Regions from separate parts of the Vibrio sp. SCSIO 43136 genome, predicted to be linked through region 1. Evidence: predicted binding sites of a transcription regulator. Region 1 holds the regulator's gene; each other region holds the start of a gene.

Region 1 (5,042 bases):
ATTTGCTCTTAGTAGACCTTCGTGGTCATGGTCGTTCAAATCAGCTAATCAAAGACATCATTTCCAGCGAGTACACTTTTAAAGATGTATCTCAAGATGTGCTTAAAGTGCTCGATCACCTCAAAATTCAATCGGCACATTTTGTTGGTATGTCGTTGGGTACTATTATCGTCCGTAGCTTGGCAGAGCAAGCTTCGGAGCGCGTGAAATCAATGGTGCTTGGTGGCGCTGTGACCCGTTTTAACGCTCGTTCTCAATTCTTGGTCAAGGTGGGCGATCTTAGTAAGCACATGATCCCATACATGTGGCTTTATCGTCTGTTCGCATTTATTGTGATGCCACAACGAAGCCAGAAAGAATCACGACACTTGTTTATTCGAGAAGCGAAGAAGCTGTGTCAGAAGGAGTTCAAACGCTGGTACACGCTTGCCGCTGACGTTAATCCTCTGATGAAGTATTTCAAGGATAAAGACATTTCTATCCCGACGCTCTACCTTATGGGTGATAGAGATTACATGTTTATCCAGCCAGTGAAAGAGATGGTGAGAGTGCACAATGAAAGTATGCTGGTAGAAATTCCAGACTGCGGGCATGTGTGTAATGTGGAGAAGCCTGAAGAGTTTAATCAGGCCTCGATTGCTTTCATCCAGCGATTCGCTTGATATAGTCTGACAGCTGCAATCTGCATCGCTTTACTCTAGCGCCTGACCGCAATTCCAGCAGATAGAAAACTGAGCCTCAATCCACTCGTTACACTGACGGCAGCGCCAATCTGGTGCTGCCGTTGTTTGTTTAGCTTGAAACTCATTAATGATGCTTTGCGCTGCTAACTCTCGCTCTGTGTCAAACAGCCACACGTAAGGCTCGCTGTCTTCCCCAAAAGGCAGCTCCCCCTGCAAGCCAAACAGTCCTTCACCTCGCACTTCGGCTCGAATATCCCTAGATTTTAGCAATTCGCAAACAATGTGTGCCTCTGGTGGGGTTGCCGCAATGTAGATTTTCATCAGTTACCCCGCAGAAGTGCCACTCGGTACAGCTCTGAACTTACCTAGAATCCACTTCGCAGCCATCGGGAACACGCCTAACAGAGCAAAAGATACGAGCACAGCAGGTGAGACAATCCCTGACAAGGTTTCAATCTGAGCTAGCTGAGTACCCGCATTCACGTACACAGCAGTGCCTGCTAACATACCAATTTGAGAAACGATGTAGAATTTTGCCACGGAAATAGGTGTCAGTCCCATCACCAAGTTAATCAGGAAGAATGGAAATACAGGGATCAGACGTAACGAGAAGAGATAAAAAGCGCCATCTCGCTCAACCCCTTTATTAATCGCATCAAGTTTGCTGCCAAACTTCTCCTGAACCCAATCTTTTAGCAAGTAACGACTACTTAAAAAGGCCAATGTTGCCCCTAGTGTGCTGGCAAAGGAAACCAGCAGTAAGCCAGTTCCAAAACCAAACAGCGCTCCTGCGAGCAAAGTCACCACAGCTGCGCCGGGAATTGAAAGGGCAGTGATAGCCACATAAGCAAAGAAATAGCTGCCAGCAGCGATCAAGAAGTTTTCTTGGATAAAGGCACTTAATTGCGCTTGTTGTGCTTTGGCGTTGTCTAGTGTCAGTAATGGGCCAAACTTGATACCAAGGAAAATTATGGTGCCAAGTAACACCACACCTAAGATCAGTTTTTTGTTGATGGCGAGTTTCATGATGAGCTTCCCTTTCAAATTCTATTAAACAGTATGACAGGGAAATAGGATTTTTTCTTTCAAGCTAAATAGAACGAGTAGCTATAATAAATTCAGACAGATAGCAAAAGGGCTAACAGTTGACCGTTAGCCCTTGAAGGAAACAGTTAGTTGATTTGTTGTAGTAGCTCATCACGGCGTGCTTGAGGAACTACCGACCAATGGCTTCCTTTAATCGCCCCTTCGAGTGCCCACAGTAATTCGTGTCCTGGTGCGGTCGATTGACTGGCGCGAATGGCTAAGTAAGCTTTCGCTGCGCCTTGGCGATGCAACTCTTCAACACTGTTGATGCCCGCTTTTTTCAGCATGCGTTCAGAAGCCAACCGTAAATTGGGTAAATCTTTAAGGCGTGTCGGTTTAGCTTGAGCTTGTTGCTGCTTTTCTTGACGAGCAATGGAGAGTGCGTGTGTTGCTTCTGCGAATATATCGCTCGGATTCTGCCACTGCTCTTGAGGCACGGCAAAATATTTGGTCACGACAGGAAAGCCGCGCTTTTTGTATACGTAGGGCTCAAGGCCTTGTTCACGATAGTATTGTGCTTTGACGCTGTCTGCTCGAATGTAGAGGGTTTCACCTACCACAAGTGCGAACATGACTTCATCGGCAAACACGCCAAATCCGCCAAACATTGAGCGAGACTTTATTGTCCCTAACGCTTCGAATAATCTCAGCGAGTCTTTTAAAACTGGTTTATCCATGCTGTGAGTCTCGGTTTAGAAGTTAAGCCACTAAATTTCAGGTCCGAGAAATTAGCAAATCGATGCACATCTAAGAGTGTTCATTCAAACACTTGTAGGAAGGTTTGCATATTTGCCATCGGCAACCCCGCTACCATTTCAAACAAATCCGTTTGAGTTAGGCCGGAAGCTTTGCGTCCCATTTTTTCAAATGGTTTGCCCTGTGCGTGACACGATATATCCAATGTAACGAAGTCAGTTAAATTGCACCTGACTTAGTCAAATCATAGTGAAAAGGCGGAATAAACATCACAATTAGCTCTCCTTAATGTGATCTTGATTCAAATAAAAGCACGCTTGATGCGTGCTTTGTTTCACTTAGGTTTTCGAGATCTTAGTTCAATTTCTGAACTGATTTTCGTTCTACGAGTTCTGGTTGCATTTCGAAAACTCGACGCTCGTGCTCTTTGTCTTTGATTCGCTGAAGTAGCAGTTCAAATGCCGTCTTACCAACACGACGTTTTGGTTGGTGAACCGTAGTCAAAGGTGGCGAGAAGTAACCAGAAAGGTCGATGTTGTCGTAACCGATCACAGACACGTCTTCAGGCACTTTAATGCCTTTCTCTTGGAGGCGGCTCATCAAGCCCAATGCCATTGTGTCGTTAAAACAGAATACCGCTGTTGGGCGCTCTTCACCCATAGCAATAATCTTATCGGCAGCCAGCACCGCGGTGTCACACTCGAAGTTACCTTCAATGATCTTGCTGTCATCGCTTGGCAGGCCCGCTTTGTCCATCGCACGACGAAAGCCTGCGATGCGCTCTTTACAAGCCGCTTTTTCTAAGTGGCCTGATAGGCACATGATGTTGGTGTGGCCATTTTCGATCAGGTATTGCGTCGCTAGATAACCCCCTTCTTCAGAGTTATCAATGATCTTATCTGCACCAGAGCTTTCTGGGCCCCAGTCCATCACCACTTTAGGGATGTCGGCGTGCGAATCGAGCATTTGATGCAACTCTTCTGTCAAATCTGAACACATCACCAAGATGCCATCGACGCGTTTCTCCGCTAGCATGCGAATATAGTCACGCTGCTTTTCGTAGATACCACCAGTATTACATAGGATCAAAGTGTAGCCTTGACGGTAACAATAGCTTTCTACACCGTCGACAACTTCACTGAAAAATGGGTTAGTGGATTGGGTTACCAGCATGCCAATGGTACGAGTCGAGTTACATTTCAAACTACGAGCAACCGCACTTGGGGCATAGTTAAGTTCTTTAACCGCTTTGTTTACTTTCTCTTGAGTAGCTTCAGCAACAAAGCGAGTTTTATTAATTACGTGCGAAACCGTCGTGGTAGAAACTCCAGCAAGACGCGCAACATCTTTAATAGTGGCCATAAGGTTATCCTGAGTTAGCGAATGAGCGATGGTTTGTCATGGGTTTACGCCAAAAACGCACCGAATGGTTAGCTATGGCTCATCGCTAGAATCACATGTACCAAAAACACAAAAACCGCCTATGAACAGCGGTTTACGTTGTTTTCATCTAGAAATCATTTTTTTATCGTTTGCGTTCACAATTTTAGCCCCATATTTGGGGGCTGACAATCACTAATATGCTGATTACTTATTTACAGCTCACACAATATTATAATTTTTTCTAGATTTGATACACCGAACAAGACGCTACTCACCCGATAGGTATTGGCTATCTAACGCCAAAAAGTCAATTAATAGCGTAGAAACTGCGGCGTAAAATCCATACTCGTCGTTGTCTTTGCATGCTTTTACAAACTTAGGCAGCCAGTTAAGTAACTTGTTATTAATAAACTCTTTTTGCTCGGCGAGCGCTTGTTCGAATGCGTCTTCGTCTTCGATTTGGTTAGATTGAATGATGAGATTGCCCAAAAAGTCGAGTTCGACGGCTAAGTGGTCTGCAGGCTCGTTGAAGCCCTCCTGCATACCAATGCCTTTTTCATTCATCAATGCCGCCATTTCTTGTGCAGGAACGTCATTGAGCAGACCAGATTTCCCGACATAGATTGAGGCGTAAGGCAGTGCACCGCCTTTATCTGAGGTAAGAAACAGGTCACAAAAGTCAGCGGCCAACTCAAGTTGTGCATCTTCTCTGTCTTGCAATTTATTCAGGCAGTCAATCAGTGCGCTTGCAGACGTGCTAAGCTTGTCGTTGCTTGCCAGACCTTGAATAAAGGCGCGAATGTCCGCGCTGTGGTAGGCATCAAGTTCTTTGTCTGTCAGTTCAGCAGCAAATAGGCTTGATAGCCACCAATAAATTTCGGCACGCTTTTCATTAAATTGTTTGGTTTCTTGCATGATAGCTTAGCTCCTAAGGCATTGATGCAACGATTATAGCGCATCAAAATGAACAGCATCCGCACAAATTAAGACAAAAAATAACAGCTTATGAAGGACTGTTAACCCAGCCGTTTTCAGTTGTTTCATATCAATAAAAGTGTCGAATTCAGAGGATTTTTCGTCGCTTGGCTAGAAATGTAACCGATTGTGAATAGAATAATAATGAGATTAGAAATATATAAGTGGTACCGATGAGCCATCATATTTTAGTTGTAGAAGACGACATTGTTACCCGCA
Region 2 (5,042 bases), 1.1 Mb from region 1:
AAAAGGCTTTCGCTGCTGGAGCAAACTCCTCTGGTGGCGCTGTTAATGCGGTGTACTCAAGGTTTTGACTAGTTTGGCGTGCAAACAGAGTATGGATAAAGGGAGATTTACTTTGTGAGATCGGGTTGCCGAACACGGCGTATTTGTCAACTTGGTGGTCCATATCCTAGTTTGCTCCATAAACGATAAAAGGGTCACTCTCATGACCCTATCACTATATATAGAGGGAAAAAAGACTTACCAGTTGATTGGTTTTAGGTAATCGTAGAGTTTCGCTTCTTCACTGCCAGCTTCAGGTTGGTAACTATACTCCCAGCGGGCCAATGGCGGCATCGACATCAAAATTGACTCAGTGCGACCACCTGTTTGTAGACCAAACAGAGTGCCTCTATCTAATACTAAGTTGAATTCAACATATCGACCACGACGGTATAGCTGGAACTGACGCTCTCGCTCTCCAAACGCCATCGCTTTTCGGCGCTCGACGATAGGTACATAAGCTTGGGTATAACCTTGACCCACCGCTTTCATATAGTCAAAACACTTATCAAATTCCCACTGATTCAAGTCATCAAAGAACAGACCTCCGACACCACGTGTTTCTTCTCGATGTGGAAGATAAAAATATCGGTCACACCACTCTTTGTGCTCGGTATATAAGTCGTCACCAAATGGTGCACAGATCTGTTTGGCGGTGTCATGCCAGCTTTGGCAATCTTGTTCAAACGGATAAAAAGGCGTGAGATCAAATCCACCACCAAACCACCAGATAGGCTCTTCTCCCTCTTTTTCAGCAATAAAGAAGCGAACATTGGCATGAGAGGTAGGCACATAAGGATTGTTGGGGTGTATGACCAAAGACACGCCCATTGCTTCAAACTTTCTGCCAGCGAGCTCAGGTCGGTGCGCAGTGGCAGAAGCGGGCATTTCTTTGCCTTGAACGTGGGAGAAGTTCACGCCACCTTGCTCAAATACCGCCCCCTCTTTCATCACTCGAGTGCGGCCGCCACCGCCAAGACGCTCGCCAGGTTCACGCTGCCAAGCATCTTCTACAAATTTTGCTTCGCCATCCGCTTGCTCAAGCTGATGGCAAATATGGTCTTGCAGCTCCATCAGAAACTGCTTTACTGCGACTTTATCTATGGCTGACATAATTACTTTTATCCTTATTATTAGGGCGTGCTGAGTATCAAACTCAGCACGCCCTAGATGTTGTAATTCATTTCAACGATTGGCGCTAGCCTTGGCGCAACACTTGTGCGGTTTTTGCGTCTTTTATTTCACTTGGTTTATCTCGACCACCCGTCTCACCTCGGAGCAAAACGACTTGGGTGTGGCCCAACTGTTGCTCTACTTCTTGGTTGGTTTTACATGGCGGCTGTCCGGTTAGGTTAGCACTGGTTGACGTAATGGGTTTTCCAAATGCTGAACACACCTGCTGTACTAGTGGGTGGTCTGTTACGCGTACTGCAATTGAGTCAAACTGGCCTGATACCCAGTTCGAAACCTTATCACTGGCCGGCATTATCCAAGTGACTGGCCCTGGCCAAGAGGCATGCACGGCTTGGAGCTGCTCTTTAGTCAGCTGACTTTCATCGATATAAGGAAGCAGTTGCTGATAGTCGCCTGCAATCAAGATCAGCCCCTTTTCTACTGGTCGCTGTTTTACCGCCAACAGCTTTTGCACCGCTTGGGCATTATCTGGATCACAACCCACACCAAAAACCCCTTCGGTTGGGTAGGCAATCACTTCACCTTGCTGCAGTGCTCGCAGTGCCTGTTCAAAATTCTCCACGCTGGCTTCCTATCTATCTATGATTTTCAGGCCAGAGTGTACAAACTAATTCCGCTGCTGACTAAATCTATTTGTTTATAAAATATGTCAGATCTTAACCGACACTCACGCAAACGTTTTCCTTGTCACAAAATCTACGTATAATGCGCGCAAATTATCAGCGCATCCAATTTAACGCTTTGAAGGAGTTTGAGATGAAAGTCGGTATCATCATGGGTTCTAAATCTGACTGGCCTACCATGAAACTTGCAGCAGACATGCTGGACAAGTTTGGTGTTGAGTACGAAACAAAAGTGGTTTCTGCTCACCGTACTCCACAACTGCTTGCTGACTACGCAAATGGTGCAAAAGATCGTGGCATTAAAGTGATCATCGCTGGTGCTGGCGGCGCAGCTCACCTTCCAGGTATGGCGGCAGCATTTACTAGCCTACCAGTACTTGGTGTTCCTGTTCAGTCTCGTGCTCTTAAAGGCATGGACTCTCTACTATCTATCGTACAGATGCCTAAAGGCATCGCAGTAGGTACTCTGGCTATCGGTGAAGCAGGTGCGGCAAACGCAGGTATCCTAGCGGCGCAGATCCTAGGTACGCACGATGAAGCGATCATGGCAAAAGTTGAAGCGTTCCGCGCTGAGCAAACTGAAACGGTTCTAGCGAACCCAAACCCAGCTGAGGACTAATCCCATGCACGTGCTGGTACTAGGTGCTGGTCAGCTGGCTCGAATGATGTCACTTGCTGGCGCACCACTAAATATCAAGATCTCTGCATTTGATGTGGGCAGCGAGAATATCGTGCACCCACTGACGCAGCAGGTGATCGGTAACGGCCTGCAAGCCGCTATCGATAGTGCTGATGTGATCACGGCTGAGTTTGAACATATCCCTCACGATGTGCTGGATGTGTGTGAGAAGAGCGGCAAGTTCTACCCAACCACTGACGCTATCAAAGCCGGTGGTGATCGCCGCATTGAAAAAGCACTACTCGATAATGCGGGTGTGAAGAATGCGAAGTATGCAGTGATCGAGACTCGTGAAGATTTCGATAAGGCGATTGCCCATGTTGGCATCCCTATGGTGCTGAAAAGTGCTCTAGGTGGTTACGACGGTAAAGGTCAATGGCGTCTAAAAGATGCTGCCGATGCGGATCAGATCTGGACTGAAATGGCGCAGTGCATTGCAGACACCCCAACTCAAGCTATCGTTGCTGAAGAGTTTGTGCCTTTCTGCCGTGAGGTTTCTCTGGTCGGTGCTCGCAACCAAGAAGACGAGATTGCGGTTTACCCGCTGGCTGAGAACGTACACACCAATGGCGTACTAAGCCTATCAACCGCTATTGAAGATGAAACACTGCAAGCACAAGCGAAGCAGATGTTCACAGCGGTAGCAGAAAGCCTCGATTATGTTGGCGTGCTTGCACTTGAGTTCTTCGATGTAAAAGGTGAGCTACTGGTTAACGAGATTGCGCCGCGCGTACACAACTCGGGTCACTGGAGCCAACAAGGCGCATCGGTTTGTCAGTTTGAGAACCACCTACGTGCGGTATGCGGTATGCCTTTGGGTGATACTCGTCTACTACGCCCAACAGCGATGGTGAACATTCTCGGTGAAGACACGCTGCCAGAAGAAGTATTGGCAATGCCAAGCTGTCATATCCACTGGTACGGCAAAGATAAACGTCCTGGTCGTAAGATGGGGCATATCAACGTATCGGCGGATAGTCAGCAAGCGCTACAACAAGCACTGCTTGAGCTTGGTCAGGTACTAAGTGCCGAGGCTTTCCCGGCACTGCCTCGCTAAGCAAATAACTTAGATGATATAGAAACGGCGCATCGAATGATGCGCCGTTTTTTTCAGGTTTTATGCTTGGGTGTGCTGACACTTACGATCTGCACATTGCAGCTTAATGCCACTGGCGAGCTTCTTCTCAATTAAGAGTGGGAACTGGCACTTCGAGCAGACCCCACGCATTGGTTTGTGATTGACCGCAAACTTGCATTTAGGGTACTGATCGCAAGCATAAAAAGTTTTACCATAACGAGATTTACGCTCGGTTAATTGGCCTTTACCACACTCAGGGCAAGCGACCTCGAGTTGTGATTTTTCAGTTGGCTGATCCAAAGACTCGATGTGCTGACACTGCGGATAAGCACTGCATCCAATGAACATACCGTAGCGGCCTTGGCGAAGCAGGAGTTCGTTACCACACTCTGGACATGGAACACCAAGTTCTTTGACCACGTGACCATCATTTTGATGCAGGGGCTGAATATAGTCACAACTTGGGTAGTTTCCACAGCCAAGAAATGGGCCGTGCTTGCCATGTTTCAGGCTCAACTTACCATCACACTGGGGGCAATCTTGGCTCTCTAGTGCGTGTTCATGAGCCGAAAATAGGCTGTGATCGATTTTACCGCTCAATTAATGCAGCACTCCAGTTTCTGTGGTGTACAACAACTCTTCCATCTGGGTGTACGCATTTTCATTGCCAGGTACATTAAACAACACCAACAATACAATCCACTTTAGATCATCGAGTTGGAAGTCCTGTGTTTCCAATCCCATGACTCGGTCTAGGACTAACTCACGAGTTTCGTTCGTCAGCACTTTGACCTGCTCTAAGAACAACAAAAAGCCACGACACTCAATATCTAGGCGCATGCACTCTTTATCGGTATAAATACGTGTCGAAGTCGACGACCCCGTTGCAATGGCAGATTGAGCATCGGTTTGCTGCAATGCAGCCAACTCTTCTAACCAATTCAGGGCTTTGTAAATTTCATCTTGGTGGAAACCAGCGCGTTTAAGCTCATCTTCCAGCTCATCTTGGTCGACATTCAGCTCCACATCGCTGTGGATGTATGTCTCGAATAGATACATCAGAATATCCATCATAGCTAGCCCCTCCCCTTTCGAATATAGCCACCAGGTACAGCAGCAACGTGCCCATCGAGCTCAAGCTCCAGCAGTTGCATCATGACTTCATGCACAGGTATATGGGTGCGCTGTGCAAGAATATCAACGGGTGTTGGTTCAAACCCTACGTTAGCCATTAGTTGAGGAAATGGCAATTCTTGTACATCGTCTTCTACTTCAAATATAGATGTTTGTTGGCTTATTGACCATGTCACCAAAGATTCAACTTCTTCGAGTAACTGTTGACTACACTGGATAAGCGAAGCGCCATCTCTTATCAAGTCGTTACACCCTCGTGCGTTGGGGTTATGAATGGAACCGGGTAAGGCAAACA
Region 3 (5,042 bases), 400 kb from region 1:
ATGCTGCTCAGCGATGGTGATTACGTAATGAGTTACTGCACCAACCACCTTTATTGGATCACTCGTTGTGCGCCATTTGGTGAAGCGAGCTTGATAGATGAAGATGTGACGATCGATTTTCAACAAGAAACCACGCCGAACGATGTGGTGACAGTGATCGCCACTCAGCCATTGACTGACAATGAAGAGTGGAAGCGGATGAAGCCGGGAGAGTATTGCCTGTTCCATTTTGGTGAGCTTATCGAGTGCAACCACGAAGAACTGGCGCACGTTGCTTACCCGCCTAAGAAAGTAAAGTCGCAAGCACCAACGCAGCCTCTTTAGTGAGAGCAATATAGAAGATCAAAAAAGGAGGCTTAAGCCTCCTTTTTATTAATCAGTCTTGTGCATAACCTTGCTTGGGTAGGATATTTCCATCCAACACAGCTTGTTCATCTTTGTCCATCACTAGACGCTCTTCAACAAACCATTTCACTACCATAGGGTAGATGTTGTGTTCTTGAGTTTGAACTCGCTCAGCCAGTAGCTCAGGAGTATCATCTTCAAATACTGGGACTTTGGCTTGCAATATTACCGGGCCACCATCAAGTTCTTCAGTGACAAAATGCACGCTTGCGCCATGCTCTTGGTCTTTTTCTTCAATTGCACGTTGGTGGGTATGAAGACCTGGGTACTTGGGCAGCAGGGAAGGGTGAATATTCACCATCTTACCTAGGTAGTGTCGAACAAAGTCCGCTGACAAGATTCGCATGTAACCGGCTAGAACAATGAGGTCTGGCTGGTAGGCATCGATTTGACGCATAAGGTCTGCGTCAAATTGATCACGATTGGCAAAGTCCTTTGGGTTGGCAAAATGGGCATCAATGCCACTTTGTTTTGCTCGCTCTAATCCATAAGCGTCCGCTTGGTTTGAAAAAACGGCGCTGACTTGGCCTGATATCTGCCCAGACTCGCAGGCGTCAATGACTGCCTGCAAGTTTGAACCGTTACCAGAAATTAAGACAACGATATTTTTCATGGAATTAGCGGATCTCTACTTGTTCTTCTTCGCCATTCGCAGCAGCGATTTCACCGATAACCCAAGCGTTTTCGCCTTCAGCGTTTAGAAGCGCTACTGCAGCGTCTGCTTGCTCTTTAGGAAGAGCAACAACTAGGCCAACACCACAGTTGAAGGTACGGTACATTTCGTGAGTCTCAACGTTACCTTTCTCTTGTAGCCAAGAGAAGATCGCAGGCCATTCCCAGCTGTTACCGTCGATAACTGCTTTAGTGCCTTCAGGTAGTACGCGAGGGATGTTTTCCCAGAAACCACCGCCAGTGATGTGCGAGATAGCGTGGATATCGTGCTCAGCAATCATCTTAAGTGCAGACTTAATGTAGATGCGAGTTGGTTCTAGTAGTTGCTCACCGATAGTGCGGCCGTTTAGCTCTTCACTTAGGTCAGCGTTAGAAACTTCTAGGATTTTACGGATTAGCGAGTAACCGTTTGAGTGTGGGCCACTTGAGCCAACAGCAATTAGTGCATCACCAGCAGCAACTTTAGTACCGTCGATGATTTCTTCTTTCTCAACAACACCTACACAGAAGCCAGCTACATCGTAGTCTTCGCCTTCGTACATGCCAGGCATTTCAGCAGTTTCACCACCGATTAGAGAACAGCCAGATTGAACACAGCCTTCAGCAATACCAGAAACTACGTCAGCCGCAGTATCAACATCTAGTTTGCCTGTTGCGTAGTAATCTAGGAAGAAAAGAGGTTCTGCACCTTGAACGATTAGATCGTTCACACACATAGCAACAAGGTCGATGCCGATGGTGTCATGTTTTTTCATATCCAGAGCAAGGCGTAGCTTAGTACCTACACCGTCTGTACCTGAAACTAGAACAGGTTGCTTGTAGTTAGTTGGTAGCTCACATAGCGCACCAAAACCACCGATACCACCCATTACTTCTGGGCGACGAGTGCGCTTTACAGCACCTTTAATACGGTCTACAAGTGCGTTGCCAGCATCGATATCTACACCAGCGTCTTTATAACTAAGAGAAGAGTTGTTACCACTCACGGGGATGTCCTCGTCATAGGTTGGATGTGAAAAACGCGGGTATTCTAACAGGGGTTGCCCAGAAAAGGAAAACGTTTGCGTGATTATTTTTCTATGCCATACATCCAGAAAATTAATTGAATAGCATGTATAATCAGACGGTTTATATAAAAATCTCGGAGTAGGAAATGAAAGTTGTTGAAGTGAAACACCCGCTAGTTAAACACAAACTGGGTTTAATGAGAGAAGGTGACATCAGCACCAAGCGCTTTCGCGAGCTGGCAACAGAGGTGGGAAGCCTGTTAACGTACGAGGCAACGGCAGATTTCGAAACTGAGCGTGTCACCATCGAAGGTTGGAATGGCCCAGTTGAAATTGACCAAATCAAAGGTAAAAAAGTTACTGTGGTGCCAATCCTACGTGCAGGTCTGGGCATGATGGATGGTGTGATGGAGCACATGCCAAGTGCTCGTATCAGTGTGGTGGGCATCTACCGTGACGAAGAAACACTGGAACCTGTGCCATACTTCAACAAGCTTGCATCTAACATCGATGAGCGTATTGCGCTGGTGGTTGACCCAATGTTAGCAACTGGTGGTTCTATGATTGCAACCATCGACCTACTGAAAGAAAAAGGCTGTAAGCACATTAAAGTGTTGGTGTTAGTGGCTGCACCAGAAGGCATTGAGGCGCTTGAAAAAGCACATCCAGACATTGAAATGTACACGGCTGCAATCGATGAGAAACTAAACGATAAAGGTTACATCGTTCCTGGTCTTGGTGACGCGGGTGATAAGATCTTCGGTACTAAGTAAACCGTCGCCAGATTGAAAAAGAGGGAAGCCATGGCTTCCCTCTTTTTTTATTGTTTCGAAAAGTTAAGCATTTTCTTGTTTTGGCTCACTCTCTTCCATTTGTGCATTATCTACGACATGGTTTTCACCAAGGTCATCTGGCAAGATGAGATTAAGTGCAATTGCCACAATACCGCACAAGCTCACCCCTTGAAGGCTAAAGTCACCAATGCCAAACGCCATGCCGCCAATACCAAACACGAGAGTGACAGCAACGATCACCAAGTTACGAGATTTGTGCAGATCAACATGGTTTTTGATTAAGGTATTCAGACCTACGGTTGCAATAGAGCCAAACAGTAAGATCATGATGCCGCCCATGACAGGAACAGGAATGGTCTGAAGCAGCGCACCTAGTTTACCAACCAAAGCGAGCACGATTGCAGTCACTGCCGCCCATGTCATGATCACTGGATTGAAGGCTTTGGTTAGCATCACAGCGCCTGTCACTTCTGAGTAAGTTGTGTTTGGCGGCGCACCCACCATTGAAGCGGCCATTGTAGCGACACCGTCACCAGTAATAGTACGATGAAGCCCCGGTTTCTTTAGGTAATCTTTGTTGGTGACGTTTGAAATTGCCAGCATATCGCCAACGTGCTCAACCGCAGGGGCAATGGCTACCGGGATCATAAATAAGATCGCGTTGATGTTAAATTCTGGGAAAGTAAAGTTTGGTAGTGACAGCCATGCCGCTTGTGCTACTGGAGTGAAGTCGACCACACCGTAAGCCAAACTCAGAGCATAACCTACACAAATACCGCCAAAGATAGGCAGCAGTTTCAAAAAGCCTTTGGCAAATACACTCAAACCGATAGTCGTGGCTAGCGATGCACAAGCTATCACTAACGCAGCAGTGCCATCCACCAATTGAACAGCGCCGTCACCAGTTTTACCTAGCGCCATGTTCACCGCTACGGGCGCAAGTCCTAAGCCAATCACCATGATGACAGGGCCAACCACAACAGGTGGTAGCAATTTATGGATGATGGCGACACCTTTAGCTTTGATCACCGCACCAAGCAGTACGTAGACAAAACCTGCGGCCATCAAACCACCCATGGTCGAGGCGATGCCCCAAGTTTGAACGCCGTACATGATAGGTGCGATGAAAGCAAAAGAGGAGGCAAGGAAAATTGGCACGCTACGACGAGTGATCACCTGAAAGATCAAGGTGCCGACCCCAGCACCAAACAATGCAACGCTTGGGTCCAAGCCCGTTAATAGTGGGACCAATACCAGTGCACCAAATGCAACAAACAGCATTTGAGTGCCTTGAAGTATGTTTTTCATAAACTTAATCCGTGTCTAGTCAATAAAATCGGCTGGAGTTTATCATTTAGCAATCGATTGCGTACTCGATATAGATCAAGCAAATGATTTTAACAGCAATAAGATAAATGAATTATTTTTGATGGTGGTGTCATTTGTTTGCAAACCCCGAGCCAAATGGGGTGCGAAACTTGCCCCACAGTAAACTCTTGCTTATCATCAACAGTTCAATATTAAGAGGTTAGCGTTTTATGAAACGAGTGTTGGGCTGGTTGATGTGTGCATTAGCAATGCCAAGCTTCGCCATGACAAAAGTCGATCTGTTTACGGCAGAGATCCCTTTAAGTGAAGAAAGCAATGCAGAAGCTCTGGCGCAGAGCCAAGGTTTAGCTCAAGTATTGATCAAAGCATCGGGCGATAAGAGTGCCGGAGAAAATGCAGTGGTAAAAAAGGCCCTGCGTAACAGCGGTCAATACTTGACTCAAATTAGCAGCAGCGAACTCAATGGGCAGCCCAGCCTAAAGCTGGGTTACAACTCTCAGCAAGTGCAATCATTACTAACGCAAGCGGGACTGGCTTATTGGTCGCCTACGCGCAGCAATCTACTGGTTTGGCTGGTCGAAGAAGATGGTTTCCAGCGTCAGATTGGTTGGGAACAAAGTGGCTCTATGTCGATTGCTCCGTTGAAGCAAGCGGCAGATACTCGTGGCTTGCCGTTAACTATCCCGGTTGGGGACTTTGATGATGTGACAGCCATTACTGCCCCTGATCTCTGGGGTGGGTTTGTCGACCCAATGGCGCAGGCCAGTGTTCGCTACCCAGTGGATGCCGTTCTAGTGCTTCGTATTCAGCACCGAGATAACAACAGTGTGGTGCG
Region 4 (5,042 bases), 630 kb from region 1:
CTCGTTAGCTCAGCTTGGCTTTGGAGAGTGGCAATTGGCAAAAACGCACGCCGAGGCAGGTGAGTTGATTAGCCAAGAAAGATTAGTCTATGCCGGACGCACAATTGCCACGAGAGAGAAACCACTAGAGGGCAGCAATGCGATACTTGCTGCGATAACAGCAGGTGATTTATGGCCTGATTTCTATTCTAGCCGCTGTAAAGACATCGATGCTTGGAATTTATACTGTGAGTTAGGGTTGTCATCAGATCCAGGCCAACCAATGACTTTTGAGCAGTGGTTTACTGAGCAATTGGATTCAATAGGTGTAGAAACCCTAGAAGATCTAGAGATGTTTGGTCAAAGCGATTTTGAATTTAACGGTATTCCAGAGTGGGAGCGAGCAGACTTTGATGAGAAATTTCCAACTCAGCTCTACCTTGGTGATATGGTCTTGAGTGTGGACTATTTTCCCAAACGAAAACTGGTGCAGGTGGTGTATCAATCAGGGCTACGCAAAGGTAATCCAAAGCGAATTGAACTGCCAAGGTTTAGTGGCTGGCGTATCCAATACCGTAAAGCCAGTCGGGTGGTGGATATCCGTTAGTCGCCCGGTCAATAAAGTGGCGGATAGAGTGGTTTAATAATTGCATAGTGAGTTAGTAAAAACCTCAAGGATGATATCTACTTATGCAAATTCTGCCGAAAGCCATTCTAGGTACAACAATTCTTGCCGTTAGCCTTTCCGCAGCGGCAAAAAGTTTGTCGACCATCTCATCTTATGAGGATACTTATGTCATTGGCTCATACACCTCAGACGTCAATAAGGATGTCTATGTAAATGGGGGATTTGAAGGAGGAGACAAACTTCAGCCTCTAGAAGCTAAGATGAAGTTCTCCTTCTCAGTGCCCCTGTTTCAGATCACCCAAAATAGCTCTGTGATTGCCGCATACACGCAAACATCGCTTTGGCAGGTGTCCAATACACAAATATCTTCCCCATTTCGTGAGACCAATTACAACCCACAACTTTTTGTGATGTACCGACCAGACCTGTTTATCTTCAACAGTTTTGAGTTTGGTTATAAACATGAGTCTAATGGCCAAACCGCTTCACTCTCTCGCAGTTGGGATAGAGCATACATAGCGGCTGAGTTACTCGATGGTCCATTGGAATACGGCTTGCACATGTGGACAGTTTTCGGGCGAAAAGGAGAGAATCCTGACATTGAAACCTACTACGCCCCTTGGGAAGCTTGGACAAAACTTCATACATCACTCGGCGTTTTTGACGCCACTGGCTACTACAATTTTGATTCTCAAAAGTGGGGTTTGGAAGCGGGCTATACCTTTTATTTTAATGAACTTATTGGTTTGTACTTTCAAGTCTACAGTGGTTACGGTGAGACCTTGATAGAGCATGATTTCAAACACACCCGAGTAGGGGCGGGTCTTAAATTAGTAAACTGGCAATAGGATTTTTTTATTAGCGAAAATATATATACAGATTTCAATGCTGTATGCATGCTGTTAACTATTTGCGCTGTTTATGCCCTTTCGTACGATAAAAGCGTCATAAAAGACCGATGTCTTATATCATATTGATATATGGGCCGAGCTGTTCAATAGTAGATATTGCAAACCAAAGTGCCCATTTAAAACGTTACGAGAATATTTTCTAACCACTCATAAAGTAATGTTTCGGGCGTATGTATATTCTTATGTGATGCATGGAACTCAAGATAAAAATAAATACCAATACGGCTAATTATCTGATCTTGCATAGCGACGGACAGATTTTGTCTAGCAAGGAAGAAATCTTATGCCTAGCTGGGACTAGGGATACGATTTCTGACGCGGCTAGAGGAAATATGGACTAGCTAGGCTGATCAGATAATTAGTTGGATTGGTATGACATAGAGTCCCATATTTCCTATATGTCGGGAGGCAGAATGGTACACCAGCATTCAAATGGAATAACCTTTGACTACACCAGCTTTCTTGGTGCTAGCTGCAAAAAGAAATGGACTTTTATGGAGGCGCTACAATCAATTGCTCCTGTGTTTGGAACAGTGTGGCGTGACCAAGTCGATGAGCTCAAAACACCGGAAGATAAGCTATGGGAGCAAGCCCTCAACTCCCTATCTGCTCAATGTAGTGATGAGTCCAATATCGCACGTCTTGTAGAACTGGCTCGAGCGCAGGGGATTTCGCAACTTACTGTGAAAATGCCTTATGAATTAGACCCTCAGCAGTTTGAGCGTATTGGCGATAAAACCCAGTGCAAATTTGAAGGCGTCGGGGAGGATGATTTTCAAGTCACCTTGTTGTGATGGAGTCTGATTGCTACAAAAAAGGAGGCTTTCGCCTCCTTTTTTAATGTCAACACGCCCTAACTCACGTTAGTCAATCAATCCGTAATCACGCTTCAAGATCTCGATGATCTCTGCTTTCGGGTTGGCGCTCAGTTCAATTTTCGCACCCGTCACTTTTTCAGCGATGTTTAGGTAAGTTTTAGAAACCTGCATCAGTGCCGATTCTGGCAACTCATTGTTGCGAGCAAGTGCCTCACGCTCATCCATACGCTCTTTATTAAGCAGAATGTCTGGATCAGGGAAGTGGTTTAGTAGGAACTGACGGAAACCTTCTTTCGAGTTTTCAACGATATTACCGTTTTGGTATTCGTCTTTATCCCACATACGTGATGAATCAGGAGTGCCCACTTCATCCATGTAGATAAGTTTCTCGTTGCCTTTTGCGTCGTTGACATAACCAAACTCAAACTTGGTGTCGACAAACATTTGGCCAACTTTGTCCAGCGCTTCGCTGATCACGCCAAAGCCTTCTTTGAGTAGTTTCTCATACAGATCGATGTCTGACGCTTTAGTGAAGTTGAATGCTGCAAAATTGTCTTCGATGTTGCGACGAGTGATGTTCACGTCGTCAGCCTCTGGTACACCAGGGATGCCTTTAAGGATACCTTTGGTAGAAGGGGTAATAAGCATCTCAGGCAACATCTTGTCTTTTTCAAGACCTTCAGGCATTTCGATACCACAGAATTCACGCTCGCCTTTCTCATACGAACGCCACATAGATCCAGTGATGTACTGACGACAAATCGCTTCGATCATCACAGGTTTAGCTTTTTGAACGATCCATACAAATGGGTGTGGAATATCTAGGATGTGGCTGTCAGCAAGACCGCTGTCTTTAAACAACTTGAACCAGTGGTTAGAAATGGCATTTAGCGCAGCGCCTTTACCCGGAACACCTTTAAGACCACCTTCACCGTGCCAGATGCAATCAAATGCTGAGATTCGGTCACTGATGACCATAATTGCAAGCGGTGCATCTTCAGCTACATCATAGCCTTTCTCTTGGATCAGGCGACGGCTATCTTCTTCAGTTAGCCAGTAGACGGAGCGTACTTTGCCGCTATGAACAGGTTTATTGGTACGGATTGGCAGGTCATCGTTGACTGCTAGAACTTGATCAGCAAGGCTCATCGCAACATTCCTATGATATATAAACGTCAGATCAGACAAGCGCTCCCTTCAAACCAAGACCTAATGCTAAAGCTCGAAGAGGGCGCAGGGAATGCAGCGCATGATACCAGAACTAAATTAGTCTTCCAGAGAAAAAGCAAACGTTTGCTATGAGTGGTTTCTATTTCACCAATTATCGCCTGAGGTATTGGCTAAACTGAACTCACTTAGTGGTATTGCGAGTAGCTAGGGACGAGTTTGAGTTCATCTGCAAAGTACAGCTCACACCCTAGTTGATTGGCACGCTGCTTCAGGTGGCGTTTGTCGATCAGTGAGAACCGTTCGCTCGCAACCACGGCACTTGCATTGCCAGATTGCAGTGCCTTAATGATCACTTCTTTCTCAGTGAGATGACGAGAGGGCATTAAGTGAATAAGGCGAGAGGTCGTAAATCGAGCGTACTTAGCCCAACCTTGTTTAGGGCGCTGACACTGAGCAGTGAAATAGATCCACTTAGATTTGTGCGAAAGTCGAGCAAGGTGATTGACTAGAGTCTCGCTATTGTGACTAGGCTGTTGAGCCGCAGGCATGCGTTGTTCAAGCGAAGCTAGGTTCGCTGATTGATAGGTTGACTGAGTTGCTGTGCTTTCGACTTTCGAGTACATAGTTACTGTTCCTTTATACATACTGTATAAGTAAACAGTATATCCAGATTGGACATTTTGCAAGCAGAAGTATTAATAAATATTGGTTTTTTATACAGTGTTGTTGGTTAATTCATTGTTTTTAAATGATATTCTTGTTTTGAGTGTATTCTAGGAAACATGACCTGTTTCACATCAAAAAGAGTGTATATGGCGCTTAAATGACAAAACCCCTGTATAGAGCGCTATCTATACAGGGGTTTTATACAGTAATTCTGGTGACTATTTCATACTGGCTGATTGTTCTTGTTGTCTTTGCTCGAGTTCGGCTTGGTTGAACATTCTGACATCGAGTTTGGCTAGGTCATTACAGTGATGGCAAGAACAGTGTGATTTGCCATCAACATACTGATGGCGGGTTAACATGCCTGGTTGTTTACACCAGTCACAAATCCCTTCAATGGTATACATAGAGATGAGTCTCCTCGGACTTTTATTATTTTACTGCTACGCAGCTTATTATCACCAATGACATAAGAAAGAATGCATTGGATTCAGTCCAACTATATTACACTGCCAAAAGTGCAATGTTAATTATTTGTTACGGATTTTTTGCGTTGTGCGACCACGATCTTTAATGCGGCATTGAGTTTCTTCATATCTTCTTGGCTGCCATTGGTATCTGGGTGGTAAACACGGCTCAGTTTTTTGTAACGCTGCTTGATCACATCATCGGTAGGCAGCTTATTCGGATTGAAACCAAGAAAGGCACAAGCCAAAGCGATACTCTGGTTTTGCTGGTCATTTTTGAACTTTTGGATCTGCACATTTTGGCTTAAAAGCTGTTTGTGGGCTTTTTCTAGCTCTTTGCGCAGTTTGGTTGCATCGCCTTGTGCTTTAGCCATGGCTTGCTGCTGTTTCTCACCCTGTTTGT

What was found. The regulator PurR, encoded in region 1, represses purine synthesis genes. The targets are predictions, from matches to a motif close to TNANGNAAACGTTTNCNTNA.
Region 2: the regulator PurR is predicted to act here: its motif matches at 1,901-1,920, upstream of purE (5-(carboxyamino)imidazole ribonucleotide mutase).
Region 3: the regulator PurR is predicted to act here: its motif matches at 2,127-2,146, upstream of purM (phosphoribosylformylglycinamidine cyclo-ligase).
Region 4: the regulator PurR is predicted to act here: its motif matches at 3,618-3,637, upstream of J4N39_RS08355 (phosphoribosylaminoimidazolesuccinocarboxamide synthase).

Annotation. Positions count from the first base shown of each region.
Region 1 is NZ_CP071848.1:1,159,404-1,164,445, forward strand. It holds gene J4N39_RS05450 (alpha/beta fold hydrolase) at 1-662, shown strand, start outside; gene J4N39_RS05455 (putative signal transducing protein) at 693-1,004, opposite strand; gene J4N39_RS05460 (TVP38/TMEM64 family protein) at 1,008-1,697, opposite strand; gene J4N39_RS05465 (TfoX/Sxy family DNA transformation protein) at 1,856-2,446, opposite strand; cyclic di-GMP riboswitch class I at 2,564-2,656, opposite strand; gene purR (HTH-type transcriptional repressor PurR) at 2,820-3,827, opposite strand; gene torD (molecular chaperone TorD) at 4,116-4,763, opposite strand; gene torR (two-component system response regulator TorR) at 4,997-5,042, shown strand, end outside.
Region 2 is NZ_CP071848.1:32,106-37,147, reverse strand. It holds gene aroE (shikimate dehydrogenase) at 1-163, opposite strand, end outside; gene hemF (oxygen-dependent coproporphyrinogen oxidase) at 238-1,152, opposite strand; gene tsaC (L-threonylcarbamoyladenylate synthase type 1 TsaC) at 1,238-1,795, opposite strand; gene purE (5-(carboxyamino)imidazole ribonucleotide mutase) at 1,990-2,475, shown strand; gene J4N39_RS00155 (5-(carboxyamino)imidazole ribonucleotide synthase) at 2,480-3,592, shown strand; gene J4N39_RS00150 (DNA topoisomerase family protein) at 3,653-4,213, opposite strand; gene J4N39_RS00145 (DUF494 family protein) at 4,214-4,687, opposite strand; gene dprA (DNA-processing protein DprA) at 4,690-5,042, opposite strand, start outside.
Region 3 is NZ_CP071848.1:758,455-763,496, forward strand. It holds gene J4N39_RS03690 (class II glutamine amidotransferase) at 1-324, shown strand, start outside; gene purN (phosphoribosylglycinamide formyltransferase) at 377-1,018, opposite strand; gene purM (phosphoribosylformylglycinamidine cyclo-ligase) at 1,023-2,063, opposite strand; gene upp (uracil phosphoribosyltransferase) at 2,231-2,857, shown strand; gene J4N39_RS03710 (uracil-xanthine permease family protein) at 2,921-4,186, opposite strand; gene J4N39_RS03715 (DUF2066 domain-containing protein) at 4,417-5,042, shown strand, end outside.
Region 4 is NZ_CP071848.1:1,786,447-1,791,488, reverse strand. It holds gene J4N39_RS08370 (helicase-related protein) at 1-586, shown strand, start outside; gene J4N39_RS08365 (phospholipase A) at 670-1,455, shown strand; gene J4N39_RS08360 (transporter) at 1,932-2,312, shown strand; gene J4N39_RS08355 (phosphoribosylaminoimidazolesuccinocarboxamide synthase) at 2,382-3,485, opposite strand; gene J4N39_RS08350 (SulA-like leucine-rich domain-containing protein) at 3,692-4,129, opposite strand; gene J4N39_RS08345 (hypothetical protein) at 4,391-4,579, opposite strand; gene J4N39_RS08340 (DnaJ domain-containing protein) at 4,699-5,042, opposite strand, start outside.